DNA from 2 places in the Solibacillus sp. FSL W8-0474 genome. Region 1 is predicted to be linked to the other one. Evidence: a T-box and tRNA genes for the amino acid it is inferred to sense, from the RefSeq annotation. Region 1 holds a T-box; the other holds one or more tRNA genes.
What was found. The T-box of region 1 lies ahead of alaS (alanine--tRNA ligase). A T-box ahead of a tRNA ligase gene usually reads a tRNA of that ligase, here a tRNA-Ala.
Positions count from the first base shown of each region.

Region 2: it encodes a tRNA-Ala, which carries the amino acid that the T-box ahead of alaS (alanine--tRNA ligase) is inferred to sense. The anticodon was not compared.

Region 1 covers NZ_JBBOQJ010000001.1:2,598,641-2,604,036, reverse strand. Annotated here, with positions in the region: gene NYE67_RS13150 (NupC/NupG family nucleoside CNT transporter) at 1-46, shown strand, start outside; gene yeiL (transcriptional regulator YeiL) at 103-771, opposite strand; gene NYE67_RS13140 (MFS transporter) at 877-2,025, shown strand; T-box leader at 2,080-2,287, shown strand; gene alaS (alanine--tRNA ligase) at 2,354-5,026, shown strand; gene NYE67_RS13130 (IreB family regulatory phosphoprotein) at 5,144-5,396, shown strand, end outside.
Region 2 covers NZ_JBBOQJ010000001.1:117,805-123,200, reverse strand. Annotated here, with positions in the region: rRNA gene NYE67_RS00605 (23S ribosomal RNA) at 89-3,017, opposite strand; tRNA gene NYE67_RS00600 (tRNA-Ala) at 3,158-3,233, opposite strand; tRNA gene NYE67_RS00595 (tRNA-Ile) at 3,268-3,344, opposite strand; rRNA gene NYE67_RS00590 (16S ribosomal RNA) at 3,442-4,996, opposite strand; tRNA gene NYE67_RS00585 (tRNA-Ala) at 5,118-5,193, opposite strand; tRNA gene NYE67_RS00580 (tRNA-Pro) at 5,201-5,277, opposite strand; tRNA gene NYE67_RS00575 (tRNA-Arg) at 5,283-5,359, opposite strand; tRNA gene NYE67_RS00570 (tRNA-Leu) at 5,377-5,396, opposite strand, start outside.

The DNA.
Region 1 (5,396 bases):
GTTAGCATCTCTATTATCAGCTGCTATTGCAGGTATGTTTATTTAAATAAGAAATTATTATATAGGAGACTGTGCTAAAACTTAGTTTAGCGCAGTCTTTTTTTAGTAAGTAATTTCGCTAGCAAGCTTTTCTAGTACTTGTCGATTTGTTAGGACATAACCCCGATCTTTCTTCGTTAAGTATCCTTCTTCGCAAAATTGTGCCAGAACAAATAATAAATGTCGGTATGATACCCCTAAATATTCGCATACCTCTGTATGTTTTTCTTTATAGAATTGTTTATCAGACGATAGTAAAATGAATGATGCCAGTCTATTTTCTAATGGATAAGCCTGGTTTTGAGTATATTTGGCTGTCATATCCATAGTTTTTTGACTTAAAAAAAGACAGAGCATTTTTAAAAATACCGGATCAGCTAATAATTTTTCTTTCACTTCACGGATGGAAATTGCAAAACAAATGGATGTTGTAACGGTCTGGATGCCTTTTGAGTAACGTTCTGCATTTAATAATTCCATTTCTCCCATAAATGTAGGAGATGTTATAAAATCAATTAGAGAAATTTTCCCGTTTTTATGTGTAACATATAATTTTGCTTTTCCTTCAATCATGTAATACAAATAGTCGGGAAAAGAATGCTCATGAAAAATATACTCCCCTTTATCAAATTCATAAACTTGTATAAAAGGATTAATATCAAATGAAAAATATTGAGAAATAGGGTATTGCTCAATATAAGGTTTACTTTCTTCTAGTGATAACTTTCTCAAATTATAAAGCAACTCCTTAATATAAAATATGAGATATCTCACATTATTGTACAAATTGTCGTGCTATTATTCAACATTATAAGAATGGAAGAAGGCTATATTATTATGAACAATCAGCGTTGGCTGGCAAAGAATTTTTTTATGTTCTTTATTACGTGGGGTATATTTTTACCTTATTGGACAGGCTGGCTTATTAATGACAAAGGTTTAACCGTTTCAGATGCGAGTATTATTATGGGGTTTGGTTTAGTTGCACGAGCAATCTCGACAATCCTTATTTTCCCGTATGTCTCAAAAATAATGAGCAATAAAAATGTACTTATATTCTTCACAGTGGCATCTTTAGTAACCGCACTACTTTATGTACCTATCGATTCTTTTGTAGGCTTATTCATCATGACGATGCTTTTTAGTGCATTGTATCCTGCATTATTACCTGCAGTGGAAAGCAGCGCAGCGACATTAATGCAGCAAGGTGGAATTCATTATGGTAAGGCACGTTCACTAGGTTCATTTGGCTATGTAGTTGCTGTATTAATTATTAGTATGATTACAGGAATGTACGGCGAACAAATGATTTTATGGGCGATGATTTTCGGTTTAACTGCATTATTAGCAATTCAACTAATGCCCGCCCCAAATGTTTTGAGCTTAGCTCCTTCAAAGGAAACTGGAAAAGCATTATCGATGAAAGGGCTATTTGATGTAAAAAGTTTTATTGTCGTATTATTTGTAGTGATCTTACTTCAAGGGGCACATGCCTCTTACTATAATTATGGCTATATATATTTACAGGAGTTAAACGTAAACCCCTTTTATATCGGAATGATATTGAATGTCGCAGTGTTATTTGAGATTATTTACTTTTTAAAAGCAGATACGTTCTTAACGAAGTGGAAGCCATCATCGTTAATGTTATTGGCAGCGGTTGGTTCAACTGTACGTTGGATTATGATATATGCTTTTCCAAATATGCCTATGTTTATTGTGTCTCAGGCACTTCACGCACTGTCATTTGCAATGGCGCATTACGCATTCATCCGCTACATATCTCAAGCATTACCGAAAGAACAAATCCCGAATGCACAGGGGATTTATTCTGCGCTTGCAATGAGTTTAAGTGCTGCGATCTTAACGCTTTTAGGTGGAGCTCTGTATGAAGTTGAACCTAGTTTGGCATTTTTAGGAATGGTTATTTGTACAGGACCAGCTATTGTATTGATACTATTGACGAAAAATCGTTTTAATTATTAAGGAATGCGGATTGACAGCACGTAGTCAATTTTCTATAATGAAGAACATATATTAATGAAAACGATGATGGAACAAGTACGTATTGGACTTCGTGAGCAGAAAGAGATTTCTTGGCTGAAAAAATCTCCGCGAAAATTACGGAAAGCTACTCCAGAGTGCAGCTAATACCTGCCGTATGCTTACGTTATAAGCACTTGAGATATAATGCTTTATGCATTATAAATTAGGGTGGTACCACGAGATAACAGTCTTCGTCCCTTTACCGGGATGAAGGCTTTTTTTGTGCCCAATTCATCGTACTTCAAAAACATTACAGGAGGATATAATTATGACTACAAAAACAATGACAGGTTCTGAAATTCGTCGTCTATATCTTGATTTTTTTAAAGAAAAAGGACATCATATTGAACCATCCGCACCATTAGTGCCAATTAATGACCCATCACTTTTATGGATCAACTCGGGAGTTGCGACATTAAAGCCATATTTTGACGGACGTATTATTCCGGATAACCCACGTATTACAAATGCACAAAAATCTATTCGTACAAATGATATCGAGAATGTAGGGAAAACAGCACGTCACCATACTTTCTTTGAAATGCTGGGGAATTTCTCAATCGGGGATTACTTTAAAAAAGAATCAATTCATTACGCTTGGGAATTTTTAACGGACGAAAAATGGATGGGCTTTGATCCGGAAAAGTTATCAGTAACTATTCACCCGGAAGACCAAGAAGCTTATGATGTATGGCACAACGAAATCGGTATTCCGAAAGAGCGTTTAATTCGTTTGGAAGGAAACTTCTGGGATATCGGAGAAGGTCCATCTGGTCCGAACTCAGAAATCTTCTATGACCGTGGTGAAGCATATGGTTTTGGGGCACCTCCAGAAGAAATGTATACAGGTGGGGAAAATGAGCGATATTTAGAAGTGTGGAATTTAGTGTTTTCTCAATTCAATCACAATCCTGATGGAACATATACGCCACTGCCGAAGCAAAATATTGATACAGGTATGGGTCTGGAGCGTATAGTTTCTGTTGTACAAAATGTACCAACGAACTTTGATACAGATCTATTCATGCCAATCATTGAAAAAACTGAAAGCTTTGCTAACCGTTCATACAAACGCCCGCACGAAGTAGACTTAAAAGAAATCTTCGGTTCAGCAGAAGATATTAATACACCGTTCAAAGTAATTGCTGACCATATCCGTACAGTAGCATTTGCAATTGGTGACGGAGCATTGCCATCAAACGAAGGACGAGGCTATGTATTACGTCGTTTATTACGTAGAGCAGTTCGTTACGCGAAAAAAATCGGTATTGAAAAGCCGTTTATGTTTGAATTAGTTCCGACTGTAGGGGAGATTATGCAAGATTTCTATCCACAAGTAAAAGAAAAGGAAGCATTTATTCAACGTGTTATTAAAAACGAAGAAGTTCGCTTCCATGAAACACTTGATGGAGGACTTGCAATCTTTAACGAAGTAGTTGAGAGTCAAAAAGCAAAAGGTGAAACTGTAATTCCTGGACCGGATGCATTCCGTCTTTACGATACATTCGGTTTCCCAATCGAATTAACGGAAGAATATGCAGAAGAAGTTGGCATGACAGTTGATCATGATGGTTTCGAAGCTTCTATGGAACAACAACGTAATCGAGCTCGTAACGCGCGTGCAGATGTTGATTCTATGCAAGTGCAAAACGAAGTGCTTTCAAACTTAAAACAGCAATCAACATTTATTTATGATGCATTAGAAGCTTCAGCAAAAATTGCTGCGATTGTTGTAAATGGTCAAGAAACGACAACGGCTAATGAAGGTGAAGAGGCATTAATTATTCTTTCTGAAACACCATTCTATGCTGAAATGGGTGGTCAAATTGCTGATACTGGAGTTATTGAAGCAGACGGATTCACTGCCATTGTTAAAGATGTTCAAAAGGCGCCAAATGGTCAACCATTACACACTGTTGTAGTGGAATCAGGTGAAATGAATGTTGGGGATGAGGCTACTGCGAAAGTAGATGAATCAAAACGTAAATTAATCCTTAAAAACCATACAGCAACACACTTAATGCACCGTGCCTTAAAGGATGTATTAGGTGACCATGTAGCACAAGCAGGCTCTTACGTTGGACCTGACCGTTTACGTTTCGACTTCTCTCACTTCGGTGCAGCAACAAAAGAGGAACTTGCACAAGTAGAGCGTGCAGTAAATGAAAAAATTTGGGAAGACATCGAAGTTGTAATTCAGGAGATGGATATCGATTCTGCAAAAGCAATGGGCGCAATGGCTCTATTCGGTGAAAAATATGGTGATGTTGTACGCGTAGTAGCTGTTTCAGATTATTCGATTGAGCTATGCGGTGGACTGCATGTAAGCCGTTCTTCAGAAATTGGTATCTTCAAAATTGTTTCAGAAGGTGGTATCGGTGCAGGTACTCGTCGAATCGAAGCTGTAACAGGTAAAGCGGCGTATGAAGCAATCAAAGAAGAAGAAGCTATTTTAAATGAAGCAGCAGCTCTATTAAAAGCAAATCCAAAAGATGTTTCAACACGTGTAGCAGGTCTACAGGCAGACTATAAACAATTACAACGTGAAAATGAATCATTATCACAAAAAATTGCAAATGCTCAAGCGGGGGCAGTATTGGATGCAGCACAAAAAATCGGTGACGTAACAGTACTTGCAACAAAAGTGGATGCAAAAGATAATAATCAATTGCGTCAAATGATGGATGACTTAAAAGAAAAAATGCAGGCAGCTGTTATTGTACTAGGTGCAGTAGATGGCGATAAAGTAATGCTATGCGCAGGTGTAACGAAAGATATCGTAGGTGGTAACTACCATGCCGGTAACATTGTAAAGGTTGTTGCTGAAGCATGTGGCGGTAAAGGCGGCGGTCGTCCTGATATGGCTATGGCTGGTGCTAAAGATGCTTCAAAACTAGAAGAAGCGTTAAATGGAGTCTATGAAAAAGTAAAATCTTTCTAAACATCTAAAATTTACTACTAGCATATTTGAAGTGCTTGCGGGAATAAGTTATAATGATAAAAATGGAGATGGGCTTCTATGCTCCATCTCTTTATTGCTGAAAGCGAGGTGCTGGTCTTGAGTTCTTTCGATAAAACGATGAAATTTAGTTTTCCAGAGGAATCTATGGAACAAGAAGTAAAGCAAGTGATGCTGAAGGTGTATACGGCTTTAGAGGAAAAAGGGTATAATCCAACAAACCAAATTGTAGGGTATTTATTATCTGGTGACCCGGCATACATCCCTCGCCACCAGGACGCACGTAATTTAATCCGCAAGCTGGAGCGCGATGAAATTTTAGAGGAGCTCGTGAAGTTTTATATTAGAAGGA
Region 2 (5,396 bases), 2.5 Mb from region 1:
TCGACTAGCTTGTGTCTTGAAACCCTTAGAAAAAATATTCATTCTTTCAAAACTGGATAAACGGTTCATTGAATTTGTGCAATAAAATGTGGTTAAGTCCTCGACCGATTAGTATTCGTCAGCTACATGCGTCACCGCACTTCCACCTCGAACCTATCTACCTGATCGTCTTTCAGGGGTCTTACTTACTTGCGTAATGGGAAATCTCATCTTGAGGGGGGCTTCATGCTTAGATGCTTTCAGCACTTATCCCGTCCACACATAGCTACCCAGCGATGCCTTTGGCAAGACAACTGGTACACCAGCGGTGTGTCCATCCCGGTCCTCTCGTACTAAGGACAGCTCCTCTCAAATTTCCTACGCCCACGACGGATAGGGACCGAACTGTCTCACGACGTTCTGAACCCAGCTCGCGTACCGCTTTAATGGGCGAACAGCCCAACCCTTGGGACCGACTACAGCCCCAGGATGCGATGAGCCGACATCGAGGTGCCAAACCTCCCCGTCGATGTGGACTCTTGGGGGAGATAAGCCTGTTATCCCCGGGGTAGCTTTTATCCGTTGAGCGATGGCCCTTCCATGCGGAACCACCGGATCACTAAGCCCGTCTTTCGACCCTGCTCGACTTGTAGGTCTCGCAGTCAAGCTCCCTTATGCCTTTACACTCTTCGAATGATTTCCAACCATTCTGAGGGAACCTTTGGGCGCCTCCGTTACTCTTTAGGAGGCGACCGCCCCAGTCAAACTGTCCGCCTGACACTGTCTCCTACCCCGCTAAGGGGCATGGGTTAGAAGTTCAATACAACCAGGGTAGTATCCCACCGACGCCTCCTCCGAAGCTGGCGCTCCGGGATCTCTGGCTCCTACCTATCCTGTACAAGTTGTACCAAAATTCAATATCAGGCTACAGTAAAGCTCCACGGGGTCTTTCCGTCCTGTCGCGGGTAACCTGCATCTTCACAGGTACTATAATTTCACCGAGTCTCTCGTTGAGACAGTGCCCAGATCGTTACGCCTTTCGTGCGGGTCGGAACTTACCCGACAAGGAATTTCGCTACCTTAGGACCGTTATAGTTACGGCCGCCGTTTACTGGGGCTTCAATTCACAGCTTCGCTTGCGCTAACCGCTCCTCTTAACCTTCCAGCACCGGGCAGGCGTCAGCCCCTATACGTCACCTTACGGTTTTGCAGAGACCTGTGTTTTTGCTAAACAGTCGCCTGGGCCTATTCACTGCGGCTTCTCTAGGCTATGCACCCAAAGAAGCACCCCTTCTCCCGAAGTTACGGGGTCATTTTGCCGAGTTCCTTAACGAGAGTTCTCTCGCACACCTTAGGATTCTCTCCTCGACTACCTGTGTCGGTTTGCGGTACGGGCACCTCTCACCTCGATAGAGGCTTTTCTTGGCAGTGTGAAATCAGGAACTTCGCTCTAAAGAGCTCGTCATCACAGCTCAACGTTATAGTATGCGGATTTGCCTACATACACGCCTTACTGCTTGAACACGCGCAACCAACGGCGTGCTTACCCTATCCTACTGCGTCCCCCCATTTCTCAAACGGTGAGGAGGTGGTACAGGAATATCAACCTGTTGTCCATCGCCTACGCCTATCGGCCTCGGCTTAGGTCCCGACTAACCCTGAGCGGACGAGCCTTCCTCAGGAAACCTTAGTCATACGGTGCATGGGATTCTCACCCATGTTTCGCTACTCATACCGGCATTCTCACTTCTAATCGCTCCACCAGTCCTTCCGGTCTGACTTCAACGCTATTAGAACGCTCTCCTACCACGCATACTCAAAGTATGCATCCACAGCTTCGGTGAATCGTTTAGCCCCGATACATTTTCGGCGCAGCGTCACTCGACCAGTGAGCTATTACGCACTCTTTAAATGATGGCTGCTTCTAAGCCAACATCCTGGTTGTCTAAGCAACGCCACATCCTTTTCCACTTAACGATTACTTGGGGACCTTAGCTGGTGGTCTGGGCTGTTTCCCTCTTGACTACGGATCTTATCACTCGCAGTCTGACTCCCGTGTATAAATATCCGGCATTCGGAGTTTGTCTGAATTCGGTAAAGCGAGATGCCCCCCTAGTCCAAACAGTGCTCTACCTCCGGTATTCTCAATCACGAGGCTAGCCCTAAAGCTATTTCGGAGAGAACCAGCTATCTCCAGGTTCGATTGGAATTTCTCCGCTACCCACACCTCATCCCCGCACTTTTCAACGTGCGTGGGTTCGGGCCTCCAGTGAGTGTTACCTCACCTTCACCCTGGACATGGGTAGATCACCTGGTTTCGGGTCTACGACCACGTACTAATTCGCCCTATTCAGACTCGCTTTCGCTGCGGCTCCGTCTTCTCAACTTAACCTCGCACGTAATCGTAACTCGCCGGTTCATTCTACAAAAGGCACGCTATCACCCATTAACGGGCTCTAACTACTTGTAGGCACACGGTTTCAGGATCTATTTCACTCCCCTTCCGGGGTGCTTTTCACCTTTCCCTCACGGTACTGGTTCACTATCGGTCACTAGGTAGTATTTAGCCTTGGGAGATGGTCCTCCCGGATTCCGACGGAATTTCACGTGTTCCGCCGTACTCAGGATACACTCTGGAGGGAATGAACTTTTGACTACAGGGCTTTTACCTTGTTTCGCGGACCTTTCCAAGTCGCTTCGTCTAACTCATTCTTTTGTAACTCCGTATAGAGTGTCCTACAACCCCAAAGAGCAAGCTCTTTGGTTTGGGCTCTTCCCGTTTCGCTCGCCGCTACTCAGGGAATCGAATTTTCTTTCTGTTCCTGCAGGTACTTAGATGTTTCAGTTCCCTGCGTCTGTCCTCATCACGCTATGTATTCACGTGTAGATACTATCCGATTAAAGATAGTGGGTTCCCCCATTCGGAAATCCCCGGATCAAAGCTTACTTACAGCTCCCCGAGGCATATCGGTGTTAGTGCCGTCCTTCATCGACTCCTAGTGCCAAGGCATCCACCGTGCGCCCTTATTAACTTAACCAAAAGTTAACACTTGGATAAAATCCAAGATTTAAGTTTACACGTCAATTGCTTGACTTGTTACATTTCTATAAAATAGAAATTTGTTTTATTGCTATCAATGTCGTTTTATCCAGTTTTCAAAGAACGAAAAAATAAAATTGGTGGAGCCTAGCGGGATCGAACCGCTGACCTCCTGCGTGCAAGGCAGGCGCTCTCCCAGCTGAGCTAAGGCCCCAATGTTTTATTAAGAGGTATATAAAGAATTTATATGGTGGGCCTAAATGGACTCGAACCATCGACCTCACGCTTATCAGGCGTGCGCTCTAACCAGCTGAGCTATAGGCCCTCTTAGAAGTTATAAAATTCATTCATAAACCTTCAAAACTGAACAGCAACCGTTAATGTTTCATTCTCCATGAGAATGATTCCGAAATAATCCTTAGAAAGGAGGTGATCCAGCCGCACCTTCCGATACGGCTACCTTGTTACGACTTCACCCCAATCATCTATCCCACCTTCGGCGGCTGGCTCCATAAAGGTTACCTCACCGACTTCGGGTGTTACAAACTCTCGTGGTGTGACGGGCGGTGTGTACAAGGCCCGGGAACGTATTCACCGCGGCATGCTGATCCGCGATTACTAGCGATTCCGGCTTCATGTAGGCGAGTTGCAGCCTACAATCCGAACTGAGAACGATTTTATCGGATTAGCTCCCCCTCGCGGGTTGGCAACCGTTTGTATCGTCCATTGTAGCACGTGTGTAGCCCAGGTCATAAGGGGCATGATGATTTGACGTCATCCCCACCTTCCTCCGGTTTATCACCGGCAGTCTCCTTAGAGTGCCCAACTGAATGATGGCAACTAAGAATAAGGGTTGCGCTCGTTGCGGGACTTAACCCAACATCTCACGACACGAGCTGACGACAACCATGCACCACCTGTCACCGTTGCCCCCGAAGGGGAAACTATGTCTCCATAGTGGTCACCGGGATGTCAAGACCTGGTAAGGTTCTTCGCGTTGCTTCGAATTAAACCACATGCTCCACCGCTTGTGCGGGCCCCCGTCAATTCCTTTGAGTTTCAGTCTTGCGACCGTACTCCCCAGGCGGAGTGCTTAATGCGTTAGCTGCAGCACTGAGGGGCGGAAACCCCCCAACACTTAGCACTCATCGTTTACGGCGTGGACTACCAGGGTATCTAATCCTGTTTGCTCCCCACGCTTTCGCGCCTCAGTGTCAGTTACAGACCAGACAGTCGCCTTCGCCACTGGTGTTCCTCCAAATCTCTACGCATTTCACCGCTACACTTGGAATTCCACTATCCTCTTCTGCACTCAAGTTCCCCAGTTTCCAATGACCCTCCCCGGTTGAGCCGGGGGCTTTCACATCAGACTTAAGGAACCACCTGCGCGCGCTTTACGCCCAATAATTCCGGACAACGCTTGCCACCTACGTATTACCGCGGCTGCTGGCACGTAGTTAGCCGTGGCTTTCTAACAAGGTACCGTCAAGGTAGCGCCAGTTACTACGCTACTTGTTCTTCCCTTGCAACAGAGTTTTACGAACCGAAATCCTTCTTCACTCACGCGGCGTTGCTCCATCAGACTTTCGTCCATTGTGGAAGATTCCCTACTGCTGCCTCCCGTAGGAGTCTGGGCCGTGTCTCAGTCCCAGTGTGGCCGATCACCCTCTCAGGTCGGCTACGCATCGTTGCCTTGGTGAGCCGTTACCTCACCAACTAGCTAATGCGCCGCGGGTCCATCTTATAGTGACAGCCGAAACCGTCTTTCAACTTTCAAACATGTGTTTAAAAGTATTATTCGGTATTAGCCCCGGTTTCCCGGAGTTATCCCAATCTATAAGGTAGGTTACCCACGTGTTACTCACCCGTCCGCCGCTAAATCAGAGAGAAGCAAGCTTCTCTCATCATCCGCTCGACTTGCATGTATTAGGCACGCCGCCAGCGTTCGTCCTGAGCCAGGATCAAACTCTCCATAAAAGTAGTTTGAAAGCTCATTTGCTTTGCTAGCGATTCAACTTAATTAAAAGTTGAAATCTATTGTTTGCTTCATTTAAGAAGCTTGTTTCATTAACGTTGCTTGTTCAGTTTTCAAGGTTCATGGTGGAGCCTAGCGGGATCGAACCGCTGACCTCCTGCGTGCAAGGCAGGCGCTCTCCCAGCTGAGCTAAGGCCCCTAAATAATGGTCGGAATGACAGGATTCGAACCTACGACCCCTTGGTCCCAAACCAAGTGCTCTACCAAGCTGAGCTACATTCCGAAATATGGCGCGCCCGGCAGGAGTCGAACCCACAACCTTCTGATCCGTAGTCAGACGCTCTATCCAATTGAGCTACGGGCGCAAAATATAAAGTAAAGATGGTGCCGAGGGCCGGAATC